Regions from separate parts of the Bradyrhizobium sp. 31Argb genome, predicted to be linked through region 4. Evidence: predicted binding sites of a transcription regulator. Region 4 holds the regulator's gene; each other region holds the start of a gene.

What was found. Region 4 encodes PhoB, which activates phosphate uptake and scavenging genes when phosphate is short. Its sites were predicted from a motif close to TGTCATNNANCTGTCAT; they were not measured.
Region 1: the regulator PhoB is predicted to act here: its motif matches at 1,509-1,525, upstream of AAFX91_RS05875 (STN domain-containing protein).
Region 2: the regulator PhoB is predicted to act here: its motif matches at 2,328-2,344, upstream of AAFX91_RS13685 (DUF47 domain-containing protein).
Region 3: the regulator PhoB is predicted to act here: its motif matches at 2,169-2,185, upstream of AAFX91_RS19170 (STN domain-containing protein).

Annotation. Positions count from the first base shown of each region.
Region 1 is NZ_JBEGDB010000019.1:1,838-5,571, reverse strand. It holds gene AAFX91_RS05885 (UDP-glucuronic acid decarboxylase family protein) at 1-778, opposite strand, end outside; gene AAFX91_RS05880 (hypothetical protein) at 780-1,235, opposite strand; gene AAFX91_RS05875 (STN domain-containing protein) at 1,639-2,409, shown strand; gene AAFX91_RS05870 (RNA polymerase sigma factor) at 2,672-3,217, shown strand; gene AAFX91_RS05865 (FecR family protein) at 3,690-3,734, shown strand, end outside.
Region 2 is NZ_JBEGDB010000055.1:6,767-10,500, reverse strand. It holds gene AAFX91_RS13700 (ABC transporter substrate-binding protein) at 1-178, shown strand, start outside; gene AAFX91_RS13695 (branched-chain amino acid ABC transporter permease) at 247-1,110, shown strand; gene AAFX91_RS13690 (branched-chain amino acid ABC transporter permease) at 1,112-2,080, shown strand; gene AAFX91_RS13685 (DUF47 domain-containing protein) at 2,383-3,027, shown strand; gene AAFX91_RS13680 (inorganic phosphate transporter) at 3,038-3,734, shown strand, end outside.
Region 3 is NZ_JBEGDB010000092.1:19,337-23,070, reverse strand. It holds gene flgK (flagellar hook-associated protein FlgK) at 1-563, shown strand, start outside; gene AAFX91_RS19175 (flagellar biosynthesis protein FlgL) at 571-2,139, shown strand; gene AAFX91_RS19170 (STN domain-containing protein) at 2,303-3,043, shown strand; gene AAFX91_RS19165 (RNA polymerase sigma factor) at 3,040-3,552, shown strand; gene AAFX91_RS19160 (FecR family protein) at 3,653-3,734, shown strand, end outside.
Region 4 is NZ_JBEGDB010000201.1:1,364-5,097, reverse strand. It holds gene pstB (phosphate ABC transporter ATP-binding protein PstB) at 1-264, shown strand, start outside; gene phoU (phosphate signaling complex protein PhoU) at 276-992, shown strand; gene phoB (phosphate regulon transcriptional regulator PhoB) at 1,111-1,818, shown strand; gene AAFX91_RS29425 (GcrA family cell cycle regulator) at 1,939-2,454, opposite strand; gene AAFX91_RS29420 (aspartate aminotransferase family protein) at 2,954-3,734, shown strand, end outside.

The DNA of each region.
Region 1 (3,734 bases), on a different contig from region 4:
GTGATCCCGTGAGCGCAATCACCTCTTCGGCGAGCTCACGAATTGTGAACTCACGCGGATTGCCGATGTTGATCGGGCCCCTGAAATCATCCAGCGTGTTCATGGTCCGGATCATGGCCTCGATGAGATCGTCCACATAGCAGAAGCTGCGGGACTGGTTGCCGTCTCCGTAGATGGTGATGTCGTCGCCGTTGAGCGCCTGAACGATGAAGTTCGACACCACGCGGCCGTCGTTTGGATGCATGCGGGGACCATAGGTGTTGAAGATTCGTACGACCTTGATCCGCAGGCCATGCTGGCGCCAGTAATCGAAGAACAAGGTCTCGGCGCAGCGCTTGCCCTCATCATAGCAGGAACGCAGTCCGATAGGATTAACGCGGCCCCAATAAGCCTCAGGCTGCGGATGAACTTCGGGGTCGCCGTAGACCTCGGATGTCGACGCCTGAAGGATTTTCGCTTTCACTCGCTTGGCGAGCCCCAGCATGTTGATCGCGCCGTGGACACTGGTCTTGGTCGTCTGCACCGGATCGAACTGGTAGTGGATCGGGGAGGCAGGGCAGGCCAGATTGTAAATCGTATCCACCTCGACATAGAGCGGGAAAGTCACATCGTGGCGCATCATCTCGAAGTGCGGGTTGCCGATGAGATGCGCGATATTGGCCCTGCCGCCGGTGAAATAGTTGTCAACGCAAAGCACATCGTGGCCTTGCTCGACGAGCCGCTCGCACAAATGCGAACCAAGAAATCCGGCGCCGCCGGTCACCAACACCTTTGCCACGTTACTCTCTCTTCATGTCCGAAGCCGATGTTGATTGCCAGTTCCACGGCCGTCGCGTTGCCGGAACGTAGCCGGCGACATGGGAGCAATCGCCGCTCTGCGAGCCGAACACAGTCCACTGCGTCACCTTCCAGACCTCGCTGCGGCGCAGTGATGCCCCCGCGATGACGCAGCTATTCCAGGGCGCAACCACGAATTGGATGTCGTAGCAACCCGGCCTGACGCTGGAGACCGTGAAAAATCTGGAAGGCGGCAGCGCTTCGGTAAACTGGTCTGGCCCCCAATGCCGCGCCCCACATGGCGATATATAAAGGTGCTGCAATGGAATGTTCGAAGCATTGACGATGGTGAATTCGGCGGCAGACGCGGCAGAAGAGAGTAGCGCCGCGATCGCAGTCACAATGAGCTGTCGATAAGGCATGTGATGCATGTGGGGTGACGCACTGCGGCCATTCATTGCAGTTCTGCCGTGTGAGCGGATGCTGAAGCATAGCGTCGGTACCATTGCAGATTTGTGGCGTTTCGCGTTGTAATTGTCTCGCGCGCTGGATGCTCAAGCGAATAAATACGTGCGATGAGTGTTCGCAAGATGATGATGGTGAAGGCGTAGGGGTGATTGAAGCGAGGTACCGACGAGCCGCTCGCGGACGGAGACGCAAGCGCTCGCTGGGCTAACGAGATCAAGGTCATCGATGTGGGAAACGTTGGCCGCCGCCCGGCCGATAGGGCCTGTTAGACGGCTGTCATATCTTCGGATATAAAAGCGCTCGCGCATCGCCTACGCCGCGCTGAGCAGCGACTGGTCGGAAGGCTTAGAAATAGGACACTGACCAGACCCTGGGGCAAAGCGAAGTGGGGCCATGACGGCAATTCGATCATATGTCGCGTATGCTTGTGCTGTGACCGATGGGAAGACGGTCGAACGTTCTCGGGGGCAACGACATCTCACCTGGATTTGCGCCCTTCTGGTAATCACCGGCGTATGCGCAGCCATTGCCGAAGAACGTCGGGCTGCCACTGTGTCGGAGCCGATCGGGTTTCATATTCCCGCACAACCGCTTGCCATTGCACTGCAGGCTTACGGCGAGCGAACCGGTGTTCAAGTGCTCTATGAGAGCAATTCGGCGACTGGGCGAAAATCTGCGGCGGTTGAGGGCAACTTTACGGCCGAGCAGGCGCTGAACCTGCTGTTGGCCGGAACGGACCTGAAAGTCCAGTATACCCGTCCGGACGCGATCACCCTTGCTCTACCATCCGCGACAACTGGCGGGCCTCCCGCCAGCCCGCTCGGTTCTGCGGATTTGTCATTGGGGATGTTGAGGGTACGGGCCTCGAATGACGGCGACGATGTTGGCCGGCTTCACGATTATAGTGAAAGTCTGCAGATCGACATTCAAAAGGCCTTGCAAAAGAATGTCAGGACGCGAGGCGGCAGCTATCGGGCTGTCCTTGATCTCTGGATCGATCGGTCCCGCACGGTTCAGCGCACCGAACTGTTCAGATCGACGGGCGATGTCGAGCGGGACGCCACCGTGGCGACGGTATTGCGTGGTCTCACCATCAGCCGGTCGGCGCCGGCAAACACGCCTCGGCCGGTGCGTATCGTGATTGTAGTGAAGCCGTTGCAATGAATGTCGATGGCCCCTGCGGATAGGACGGCGTACCTGCGATGGGCTCGGCAATCTCGTTTTTGATGCAACGTGGAGCGCTGGTGTTTGAACCGTCCTGATCTGTGAAGCCGGATGCCATTTGTGATACGGAAGCCGCACCCCCGCTTGTACCCTGGCGAGGATTCAACCTTTGTCATAAATGTGTTATCCGCTGCCGCTACGAGGATCCCACCGGGAGTAGTCCGGTCTGGATATCGAGCTGGCGTCTGGGGGGCCGCGAGGCGTGGCTGGTGTCAATCGAGTACGGCTGCGGGGGCAGCTCGTCGAGAACTACGACGAACTGGTCAAGAAGCTGACGCGCCGTCTGGGGTCTTCGGACTTCGCCTATGAGGCCCTGCACGAGGCGTTCCTGCGGCTGGAGCGGGTGACCGATGCTGTCCCTGTGCGCAGTCCGTCCGACTATATTTTCCGCACCGCCATCAACATCGCCAAGGATACCAAGAAAGCTCTGAACCATCGTGTCAGCGCATCGGAAGTTGAGGCGTTGCTCGATGTGTGCGACGACGAGCCGGATCCCGCCCGGGTTGTCGAAGCACGTTCCGATATTGATGCCTTCAAGCGTGCGCTGGCCGAATTGCCTGCCAGGCCCCGCCACGTGCTGCTCGGTATCGGCATCGAGGGGCGGTCTGCACACGACGTTGCAGTCAGTCTGGGCGTTAGCGTGCGAACGGTAGAAAGTGATTTGAAGCTGGCCTTGAGCCACTGTGCAAATTGTCTCGATTATACATTGATCCGTCGTCTCGGTGGCCCGCGCCCCCGTTCGTATTGAATTTGCTATCGAAAAATGACGCCGGCCGAAACCGCACTTGTCGATCATCGATGTTTGCTGCAGAACGGTGCCTTCAGGCCCCGTCTCATCCGGTCGCCGCGTCGAAAGCTGTGACCTGTTTTTTCAACTTTCGCGGGTTTTTTCTGCGGGATAGCGGAGTTTCGATCGTCTATCGAATAGAGAGAGTTGTCGCTTGGATCCGGTAAGTATATCCGGGAGAGGTTCGCGGGGGAATGCTGAGCCGATCAAGCACACGTTCAGGTCGAAACCGCAGGCAGCGCCACTGCATCATTCTCGACCGTGTCATGCCCAAGCATCTGATGCAGGTGTTCCCGATTGTTTCTCCTGATGATTTGCGTAAAGGTCCGTTGCAGTACCCGGATGCGGATGGAATCATCTATATAGTCTCTCATGCACGTCCAATACTATCGGCAGGTTTGGATTTGGGGAGTAGGGCAGTGAGCGAGTCATCGTGACCGTGCCGAATCGCCCACCCAAATCCAATCCGCTGCTGGAC
Region 2 (3,734 bases), on a different contig from region 4:
CGGCAAGGGCGAGATCCAGCCGAACGGCCGTGCCATCCATCCGGCCTACCTGTTCGAGGTGAAGAAGCCCTCCGAATCCAAGGGACCGTGGGATTTCTACAAGCTGGTCGCCACCGTTCCGGCCGACCAGGCGTTCACGCCGCTTTCCGAAAGCAAGTGCGCGCTGCTCAAGAAGTAACTATCATCGCCCGCCGGCGGTGAAGCCGGCGGGCTCCATTTGGGGGGAGGGGGGCGAAGGCCAACGCGATGCAGGCTCTCTACGCACAGCTACTGGTGGGACTGATCAACGGCTCGTTTTACGCGCTGCTCAGCCTCGGGCTTGCCGTGATTTTTGGCATGCTCAACATCATCAATTTCGCCCATGGCGCGGTCTACATGATGGGCGCCTTCTGCGCCTACTTCCTGCTCAACATCGCCGGCCTCGGCTATTGGTGGGCGCTGATCATCGCGCCCATCGTGGTCGGCATCTTCGGCATGATCCTGGAGCGGACCATGCTGCAATGGCTGTCCGGCCTCGACCATGTCTATGGCCTGCTGCTGACCTTCGGCATCGCGCTGATCATCCAGGGCATCTTCCAGAACTATTTCGGCTCTTCCGGCCTGCCGTACCAGATTCCCGACGCGCTCCGCGGCGGCATGAATCTCGGCTTCATGTTCCTGCCCGTCTATCGCGGCTGGGTGGTCGTGTTCTCGCTGGTGGTATGCCTGGCCACCTGGTTCCTGATCGAGAAGACGCAGCTTGGCGCCTATCTGCGCGCCGCGACCGAAAATCCGACGCTGGTACGTGCCTTCGGCATCAACGTGCCCAGGATGATCACGCTCACCTACGGCCTCGGCGTCGGGCTTGCGGCACTCGCAGGCGTGCTGTCGGCGCCGATCAACCAGGTCCGCCCGCTGATGGGCGCCGACCTCATCATCGTCGTGTTCGCGGTGGTGGTGATCGGCGGCATGGGATCGATCATGGGATCGATTATCACCGGTTTCGCGCTCGGCGTGATCGAGGGATTGACCAAGTATTTCTACCCCGAGGCTTCCAACACCGTCGTGTTCGTCTTGATGGTGCTGGTCCTGCTTGTGAAGCCGACGGGACTGACCGGACGGGCGGCCTGATATGTCAACACTCACCGACGATACCCTGCCGGTCCCGCCGCGCGCGATGCGCGACGAGATGGTCGCTTTCGGCATAATGGCCGTGCTGCTGGCCATCGTGCCGCTCACCGGCATCTATCCGTTCTTCGTGATGCAGGCGCTGTGCTTTGCGCTGCTCGCCTGCGCCTTCAACCTGCTGGTCGGCTATGGCGGCCTGCTGTCGTTCGGCCACGCGATGTTCCTGGGCACCGCCGGCTACGTCTCGGCGCATGCGCTGAAGGTGTGGGCGCTGCCGCCGGAGCTCGGCATCATCATCGGCACGGCCGCGGCCTGCGGGCTTGCCGTCATCACCGGCTACATCTCGATCCGCCGGCAGGGCATCTACTTCTCGATGATCACGCTGGCGCTGTCCCAGCTCCTCTACTTCATCTACCTGCAGGCGCCGTTCACCCATGGCGAAGACGGCATCCAGGGCATTCCGCAGGGCTTTCTGTTCGGCGTCTTCAACCTCGCCAAGTCGACGGTGCTTTATTACGTCGTGCTCGGCGGCTTCCTCGGCGGCTTCCTGTTGATCTACCGCACCATCAACTCGCCCTTCGGCGAGGTGCTGAAGTCGATCCGCGAGAATGAGCCGCGCGCGATCTCGCTCGGCTACAAGACCGACCAGTACAAGCTGCTTGCCTTCATCCTGTCAGGCACGCTGGCGGGCTTTGCCGGCTCGCTCAAGGTGTTCGTGGCCCAGAACGCCTCGCTGACCGACGTGCATTGGTCGATGTCCGGCGAGATCGTGCTGATGACGCTGGTCGGCGGCCTCGGCACCGTTTTCGGTCCCGTGGTCGGCGCCTTCATCATCATCGCCATGCAGCAATATCTGGCTGGTTACGGCCAGTGGGTGACCGTGATCCAGGGCGTCATCTTCGTCGCCTGCGTGCTGACCTTCCGCCGCGGCATCATCGGCGAGGTCGCGCGTTTGCTCAGGCGGTCGCTGTAGGGCTTGCTACGCATCGTAGCCCGGGTGGAGCGGAACGCGTAACCCGGGACATCTGCGTCCGCGTTTACCAACGGCCCTGGGTTACGCTGGCGTTCCACCCAGGCTACGGCACCGATCGCGTGGCGAGATGGAGTCCAACGCAATCCTGCTGCGTTGGGCCCTCGAAGGCATCGGGGACCCTTTCACAAAGCGGTGGATGACCGGGTTCCGGCGGCGGAGCGCTGGCCGTTCCTGCACAAAATGTTCTATGACAGTTTTGTGACAGGTTACGGAGTGGCCGTCCGGCACGATGGATATGACCTATGCTACGCTGGTTTCGAGCCTTTTTGCCCAAGGAGGAGCGGTTTTTCGACCTGTTCGCCCGGCATGCCAAGACCTCCGTCCAGTGCGCGATGGCGCTGCAGGATGTGCTGAAGGGTGGGGACGAGACGCCCGTCCACTGCCAGCGCGTCAACCAGTTCGAGAATGACGCCGACAACATTACCCGCGAGGTTCTGACCGCCGTCCGCCGCACCTTCATCACCCCGTTCGACCGCGGCGACATCAAGAACCTGATCACTTCCATGGACGATGCCGTCGACCAGATGCAGCAGACCGCCAAGGCGGTGGTGCTGTTCGAGGTGCGCGCGTTCGAGCCGCCGATGCGCGAGATGGGGACACTGATCGTGGAATGCGCCAATCTGGTCGGGCGCGCTCTGCCGCTCCTGCAGTCGATCGGCAGCAACGTCTCGATGCTGACCCAGATCACGGAGGAATTGACCAAGCTCGAGGGCCGGGTCGATGATCTCCACGACATCGGGCTGAAGGAGCTTTACCTCAAGCACCGCGACGCAAACACGATGGATTTCATCGTCGGCGCCGAGATCTACGATCACCTCGAAAAAGTCGCCGACCGCTTCGACGACGTCGCCAACGAGATCAACTCGATCGTGATTGAGCAAGTGTAGGGCAGTTTACGTGGACGCCACGCTTGGTCTTCCGGTCCTGGTGATCCTGATCGCGGTCGCCCTGCTGTTCGATTTCCTGAACGGCCTGCATGACGCCGCGAATTCGATCGCGAGCATCGTCTCGACCCGCGTGCTGCGGCCGCATTTCGCGGTGTTCTGGGCGGCGTTCTTCAACTTCGTCGCGTTCACCGTATTCGGACTGCACGTCGCCAACACCATCGGCACCGGGATCATCGAGCCGGAGGTCGTCGATGCCACCGTGATCTTCGCCGCGCTGGTCGGCGCCATCGTTTGGAACGTGATCACCTGGGCACTCGGCATTCCGTCGTCGAGCTCGCATGCGCTGATCGGCGGCCTGGTCGGCGGCGGCATGGCGAAGGCGGGGGTCTCGGCGGCGGTGTGGAGCGGGCTCTCCAAGACGCTGCTCGCGATCGTGCTGTCGCCTTTGATCGGCTTCCTGCTGGCACTGGTGCTGGTCGCGATCGTGTCATGGCTGTCGGTGCGCTCGACACCGTTCGCGGTCGACCGCGCCTTCCGCATCCTGCAATTCGTCTCCGCCTCGCTCTATTCGCTCGGCCATGGCGGCAATGACGCGCAGAAGACCATGGGCATCATCGGCGTGCTGCTCTATTCGCAGGGACATCTCGGCGAGGAGTTCGGCATCCCGTTCTGGGTGGTGCTGGCCTGCCAGGCTGCGATGGCGCTGG
Region 3 (3,734 bases), on a different contig from region 4:
ATAGCGCCTCGGTTACGGTCACCAAGGGCACGAACGCCTTGAGCGATGGCAGCCCGCAGATCGATCTCTTCACTGACAGCGGTTCACCTTACAGCGGTGCGATCAGCGCGTCGGGATCTCAGATAACGGGTCTTGCGGGACGCCTGACGGTCAACAGCGCGCTGATCAATGATCCTGCCAAGCTCGTAACCTACGGGAGTTCGACGCCCGCAGGGGACACCACACGGCCCTCGTTCATCCTCAATCAGCTGAGCAACGCGACTTACACGTTTGGTGCGCAGAGCGGGGTTGGTAGTGCGAGCGCGCCGTTCAAGGGCACGCTGCTCAGCTTCATGCGACAGTTCACCAGTCAGCAGGGGGCAGATGCCGACGCGGCGAAGCAGCTTGCCGATGGTCAGAACGTCGTACTTAGCACGCTCCAGCAGAAGATGTCAACGTCCTCGGGCGTGAACATGGATGAAGAGATGGCTCATCTCTTGTCGTTACAGAACGCTTATTCGGCAAACGCGCGCGTGATGTCGGCGGTCAACGACATGTACAAGACCCTGATGCAGGTATTCTGAGGCAGCCATGACAATATCCGGGGTTAGTCAACGCACATCCTATATCGGCTCGGGCATTCTCGATTTGCGCAGTCAGCTTGATACGCTGACGCAGCAGCTCGCGTCCGGCAAGATTTCCAATACTTACGCTGGACAGGGGAGTGGCCGCAGCCTTGCGATCGCGCTGCGCGCGCAGATCACAGGGATAGGAGCCTATTCCGATACTGCGACCAATCTGAACACGCGCATTGGTGTCGTCAACCTTTCACTGCAGCAACTGGTGAAGATCGGGTCGGAAGTGAAGGGCGCCGCCGTCAGCGCAAGCACGGATCTCGACGATGCGGGCCATACCTCCGGCCAGAAGACCGCATTGCTCGACTTCACCGATTCAGTCGACATGCTCAACGCGAAGTCAGGCGATCGCTATCTGTTTTCCGGCCGTGCTACCGATACCGCGCTCGTGGCGTCGGCCGATGAGATCATGAACGGTCGCGGCGCGCAGGTCGCCGGACTGAAGCAGGTCATCGCCGAGCGAAAGATCGCGGATCTCGGTGTCAATCAGAATGGGCGCGTCGGCAACGCCATCGGCACGCCGGCAACGTCGGTTGTTCTCACCGAGGAGGACGCAACACCGGCGCCTCCGCAGCAGGCGCAGCCGTTCGGGATCAAGCTCACCGGCGTATCCACAAATATAACGGGCGCTACCGTCACCCAGCCCGTCGACCTGCCCGCGACCGTTCCGCCGGCGCCGCCGGCAACGCCGGTGCAGAAGTCCGTGTCGGTCGATCTTGGCGCGACCAATCCGAAGCCCGGCGACCAGGTCAAGTTCACCTTCACCATGCCGGACGGCACCAAAGAAGATATTGTCATGACGGCGTCGAACACCACGCCGCTCGCCGCCAACAGCTTCCTGATTGGGGCCGATCCCACCGCGACCGCGGCCAACCTGAACACGGCGCTCGGGACCTCGATGAAGGATCTGGCGAACGGTCCGATGGTGGCAGCGTCGGCGATGCAGGCCGGTGATAACTTTTTCGATCAACCTCCGCTGCGCGTCGGCACGACGCCGCTTGCCTCGGCCACGACGCTTGTGGCCGGCACTCCCGACAACACCGTGATTTGGTACAACGGCGAACAGAATACTGCTGCGAACGGTTCGGCGCGCGGATCGGCGGTAGCCCAGATCGATACATCCATCACGGTGCAGTATGGCGCCAGAGCCGACGAACCCGCATTGCGTTCGCAACTGCAGACGGTGGCAGTATTCGCGGCTGTGACCACATCGGCGACGGACCCCTATGCCAATGCCCAGGTCACCGCGCTCAACCAGCGCGTCGCGAACAGTTTGGCAACCGCCCCGGGGACCCAGACGATTGAAGATATTCAGGCGGACTTCGCCGGCGCGCAGGGCTCGATCAAAGCGGCCACCGATCGGCAAGTTCAAACCAAGGCGATGGCGCAAACGATGCTGGATTCCATCGAAGGCATCAATGACGACGAAGTCGCGACCAAGATCCTGGCACTGCAGACGGCGCTGCAGGCGTCTTATCAAACGACATCGATGCTTTACCAGATGAGCCTCGTCAAATTCCTCTAACTGCAGGCTTTCGGCAGGGCCGGCACGCGTGTCGTGAAACTGTAATATCGCGTCTTTAGTGTCGTGACATTCGTCGGCGTGGGGATGGATCTGCTGGCGTCCAACTTGAATCGTCAGCAGCCAGTGTCTTTCCGAAGCTTCTACTGCTGATCGGGCAGTGAAAATGCTTCAATCGGCCGATACGGCGGTTAGGTCACACCATAATTTGCAGCGTTGCTGGCTCAGTTATGTCGCCCCTTGGGCTATTGGACTTGCGCTGACCGGCATGATGCCGGCTGGACGACCGGTTCTGGCGCAGTCAGGGAGCGAGACAGTCGTCGATTTTTCGATCCCGTCGCAGCCGCTCGCCTCGGCGCTCGGCCGCTACGGCGATGCAACGGGCAATGAGGCGCTTTACGAAGGAGGCCTCGCGGACGGGCGACTCTCGGCCGACGTGCAAGGGCGGTTGACGCCGGCCGAGGCCTTGCAGCGCCTCCTAGCAGGGACCGGCCTCGTTGCCCGCTTCGTCGCCGAAGGCACCTTCGTCCTCGCGCCCGCGCCGCAGCACAAATCGAAGCAAGCGATGCCGGCTGCGCATCAACGCTATTATGCGCTTATCCAGGAGGATGTGCTCGACACCTTGTGCAGGCTGCACGAAGCGCGGCCTAATCACTACCGTCTTGTTACCGTGTTCTGGATTGCGCAAAACGGCGCTGTTGAAGATCTCTTGCGCGTGGGCACGTCGGGAAACGCGAGTACCGATCAACTGATCGATCAGACATTGGGCGGACTGAAATTCAGGGAACCGCCGCCGGCCGATTTCGTACAGCCGGTTCGCCTGTTGTTCGTGCCGCAAGGCCCTGGTGTGAATCCTGGCTGCGCAACCGCGGACGCTCGCCTGCGCGCTCATGGAGCCGCGCCTTGAACGAGACCCCGTTGGCGATCATGCGCAGGCTGTTTATCGACGGCTATGACGATCTGAAAAAGCGACTGACCCTGCGCCTGGGCTCGGCCGACCTCGCGGGCGAGGCCATGCATGATACGTGGTTGCGTCTGGCACGGCTGGAGCCGGCCGGCGCGGTCCAACGTCCCGAGCATTATCTTTTTCGCGCCGCCTTGAATGCGGCCGACGATCGACGCCGCCGCGAGAAGCGCCACAGCCGCAACGTCGAGCTGGATGACGCTTTGGAGATTCCAGACGGGCAGCCGACGGCGGAGGAGGAGCTGATCGCCCGATCGGAGCTTGCGGCGTTCGAGACGATCATGGCAGAACTTCCGCCGCGTCGGCGCGCGATTTTTCTGGCGGCGCGTGTCGGCAATGTCCCTCGCCAGGTCATTGCCGACCAGATGAGGATTTCGCGACGACTGGTTGCCAGAGAGCTGATGCTGGCGCACAAGCATTGTCTGTCGCGCTGGAAAGAGTTGATGGAATAGCGTTGCCGTTTCGGCCTCCCAGAACCGTCTTAGTATAGAGAACTATGAAGATTGCGAGCCGTACCCTAGGGCGTCGTGCGGAGATAAGCGCGGTAGTGCGATGAGCAAAGAGCATGGCCAAGGGCCAGATCTCAGCCGCATCGAGCATGAAGCCGTCGGTTGGGTCCAAAAGGTCGCGTCTG
Region 4 (3,734 bases):
CGGCCCGAAGTGATCCTGTTCGACGAGCCCTGCTCGGCGCTCGATCCGATCTCGACCGCCAAGGTCGAGGAACTGATCCAGGAGCTGTCGGAGGACTACACGATCGCGATCGTCACGCATAACATGCAGCAGGCGGCGCGCGTCTCCGACAAGACCGCGTTCATGTATCTGGGCGAACTGATCGAGTTTGACGACACCAGCAAGATCTTCACCTCGCCGAGCGATCGTCGCACCCAGGACTACATCACCGGCCGGTTCGGTTGAGGAGGGACATCATGGCTTCTGAACATACCGCCAAGGCGTTCGACAGCGATCTTCAGGAACTGACCCGTCTGGTCGCGGAGATGGGCGGGCTGGTCGAACGGATGATCACCGAATCCGTCGATGCGCTGATCCGCCGCGACATTGCGCTCGGCAAGCGTGTCGTCGCTTCCGACATCGAGATCGACAGCCTGCAGCGCGTGATCGAAGAGCGCGCCGTGCTGACGATCGCCCGCCGCCAGCCGATGGCCGTCGACCTGCGCGAGATCGTCGGCGCGATGCGGGTGGCGACCGACCTCGAGCGGATCGGCGACCTCGCCAAGAACATGGGCAAGCGCGTCGCCGCGCTGGAGAACGACTTCCAGCCGCTGAAGCTGATCCGCGGCTTGGAGCACATGACCGACCTCGTGCTGTCGCAGGTCAAGTCCGTGCTCGACGCTTATGCCGCGCACGATCTGCCGGCCGCGATGAACGTCTGGAAGAGCGACGAGGAGGTGGACGCGATCTGCACCTCGCTGTTCCGCGAGCTCCTCACCTACATGATGGAAGATCCGCGCAACATCTCGTTCTGCATCCACCTGATGTTCTGCGCCAAGAACATCGAGCGGATCGGCGACCACGCCACCAACATCGCGGAGACGGTGTTCTACATGATCGAGGGTCAGCAGATGACCGACAAGCGGCCGAAGGGGGATATGACGACGTTCGCCACGACCGTTCCGGGCAACTAGAGCACATCCAGGAAAGTCGAAGCCGGTTTTCCGAAGAAGATCCTGCTCAAAACATCAAAGGAAGAGTGGGATGACGATTCAGGCAGAGAGTCATCCCGCTATAGGAGAAGCCAAGCCGATGAGCGCACGCATTCTGGTGGTCGAAGACGAAGAAGCGCTGACGACGCTGTTGCGCTACAATCTCGATGCAGAAGGCTATGATGTCGAAACGGTCGCCCGTGGAGATGATGCGGACACAAGGCTCAAGGAACGCATTCCCGACCTTGTCGTGCTCGACTGGATGCTGCCGGGACTCTCCGGCATCGAGCTGTGCCGCCGTCTACGGGCGCGGCCGGAGACCAAGCAGCTCCCGATCATCATGCTGACCGCGCGCGGCGAGGAAAGCGAGCGCGTGAGGGGACTGGCGACCGGCGCCGACGACTACATCGTCAAGCCGTTCTCGGTGCCTGAACTGCTGGCGCGGGTGAAGGGCCTGTTGCGTCGGGCAAGTCCGGAGCGGCTCGCCACCGTGCTCACCTATGGCGACATCGAGCTCGACCGCGAGAAGCGTCGCGTCGCGCGCTCGGGCCGTCCGATCGATCTCGGCCCGACCGAATATCGCCTGCTGGAGTTCTTCCTGGAGCATCCCGGCCGCGTGTTCAGCCGCGAGCAGTTGCTCGACAGCGTCTGGGGGCGCGACATCTATATCGACGAGCGCACCGTCGACGTCCACATCGGCCGCCTGCGCAAATTGCTCAATCCCGGCCGCGAGCAGGACCCGATCCGCACCGTCCGCGGCGCGGGCTACGCGCTGGATGATCGCTTCGCGAAGGCCGAGCAGTCGTAACTCGGCGACCTCAATCCGTAGCCCGGGTGCAGCGAAGCGTAACCCGGGGAAATTTGGACCTGCCGATACAGCATTGCCGGGTTACGCTGCGCTTCACCCGGGCTACGATCTGTCGTCGGCTTACTTGCCGTGTGACGGCTTGACCGTCGGACGGCGGCGGTCCGCTGCCGGCTGGTAGGCGACGCGGGAGTGGTGCGCGCAATAGGGAAGGCCGGGAAGCGCCTTGCCGCCGCAGAAGAAGAATTCCGGGCTCGAGGGATCGCCGACCGGCCAGTGGCAGGTGGCCTCGTTCAATTCGAGCAGCGACAGCCGCTGGCTCATCGGCACCACATTGTCGTAGGCGATAGGGTCCGCTTCCACCTCCACCTCGAAGGCGTGCGCGAGCGCGGTGTTGCCGCGGGAGACCGGACGCGCCACGCGCATCATCGGCTGTGCGGGACGCGCCTTGCGCTGCCGCGGTGCGGTGGCGGCTGGACTCTTGGCGCGACCCGAGAGGCCGAGCCGGTGCACCTTGCCGATCACTGCATTGCGCGTCACGTTGCCGAGTTCCGCTGCGATCTGGCTGGCCGAGAGCCCGGCTTCCCAGAGCTTCTTCAATTGCTCGACGCGTTCGTCGGACCAGGTCAATACCGTCATCGCATCTTTCCCTTCGCGTTGCGCCGGCCGATCCTGGGACAGCGCTGCGATGCCTAATCTCAAAAATCCCTGCGGGCAGAATCCCTTAAGGCTCGCCGGGCACGAAAACCGCACCCGAACGTGTACGCCGCACACAAAGGACTCTAGGGATCAAAACTGCCGCACGAGATGTCGTACCCGACAGGCCAGACGCTACAATATGGCGTGACTCTGGCGCAAGAGTCCGCGCCTATGCGTCCACATGTTCCGACATTTAGGGATTGCAATCGGGCTTTTCCACTACACTGGAAACCCGCGGATTACCCGGTACTTTGCAGCGCAGCCTGGCGGCTTCGTGGCGATTGACAGCACCCGCCGCGCGCATAGAATGCCTTTACGTGCCGCCCTGCAAAGGCGGCACGTTTTGTTTTCGCTGGATGAGCTCCAGCCGCGTGTCTGCATCGCTGCACGCCGCCAGGGCTCATCTGAAAGGCTTGTCTAAAACCCTTCAGTGATCGCCATGACCGACAGCGCCACGTCGCATCTGCTTCCCGTTTTTGCCAGGGCCGATCTCGGCTTCGAACGCGGCGAAGGCTGTTGGCTGATCTCGACCAAAGGCGAGCGTTATCTCGACTTCACCTCCGGCGTCGCGGTGAACGCGCTCGGCCATGCCCATCCGCATCTGGTGAAGGCGCTGCAGGAGCAGGCGACGAAGCTCTGGCACATGTCGAACCTGTTCAAGAGCCCGGACGGCGAGAAGCTTGCCGCGCGGCTGTGCGAGCAGAGTTTTGCGGACTTCGTGTTCTTCTGCAATTCCGGCGCGGAAGCGATGGAAGGCGTGATCAAGGTCGTGCGTCACTATCACTTCTCGAAGGGGCATCCGGAGCGCTATCGCATCGTCACCTTCGAAGGCGCCTTCCATGGCCGCACGCTCGCGACGCTGGCCGCGACCGGCGCCGCCAAATATCTCGAGGGCTTCGGCCCGCCGATGGACGGTTTCGACCAGGTGCCGCATGGCGACATCGAAGCGGTGAAACGCGCGATTGGTCCGCAGACGGCAGGCATCCTGATCGAGCCGGTGCAGGGCGAAGGCGGCGTGCGCTCTGCGCCGCCGGCCTTCTTCAAGGCGCTGCGCCAGCTTTGCGACGAGCACGGTCTCCTGCTCGCCTTCGATGAGGTGCAGACCGGCATGGGCCGCACCGGCGATCTCTTCGCCTACAAGCGCATCGGGGTCACTCCCGATGTGATGTCGCTGGCCAAGGCGCTCGGCGGCGGCTTTCCGATCGGCGCCTTCCTTGCGA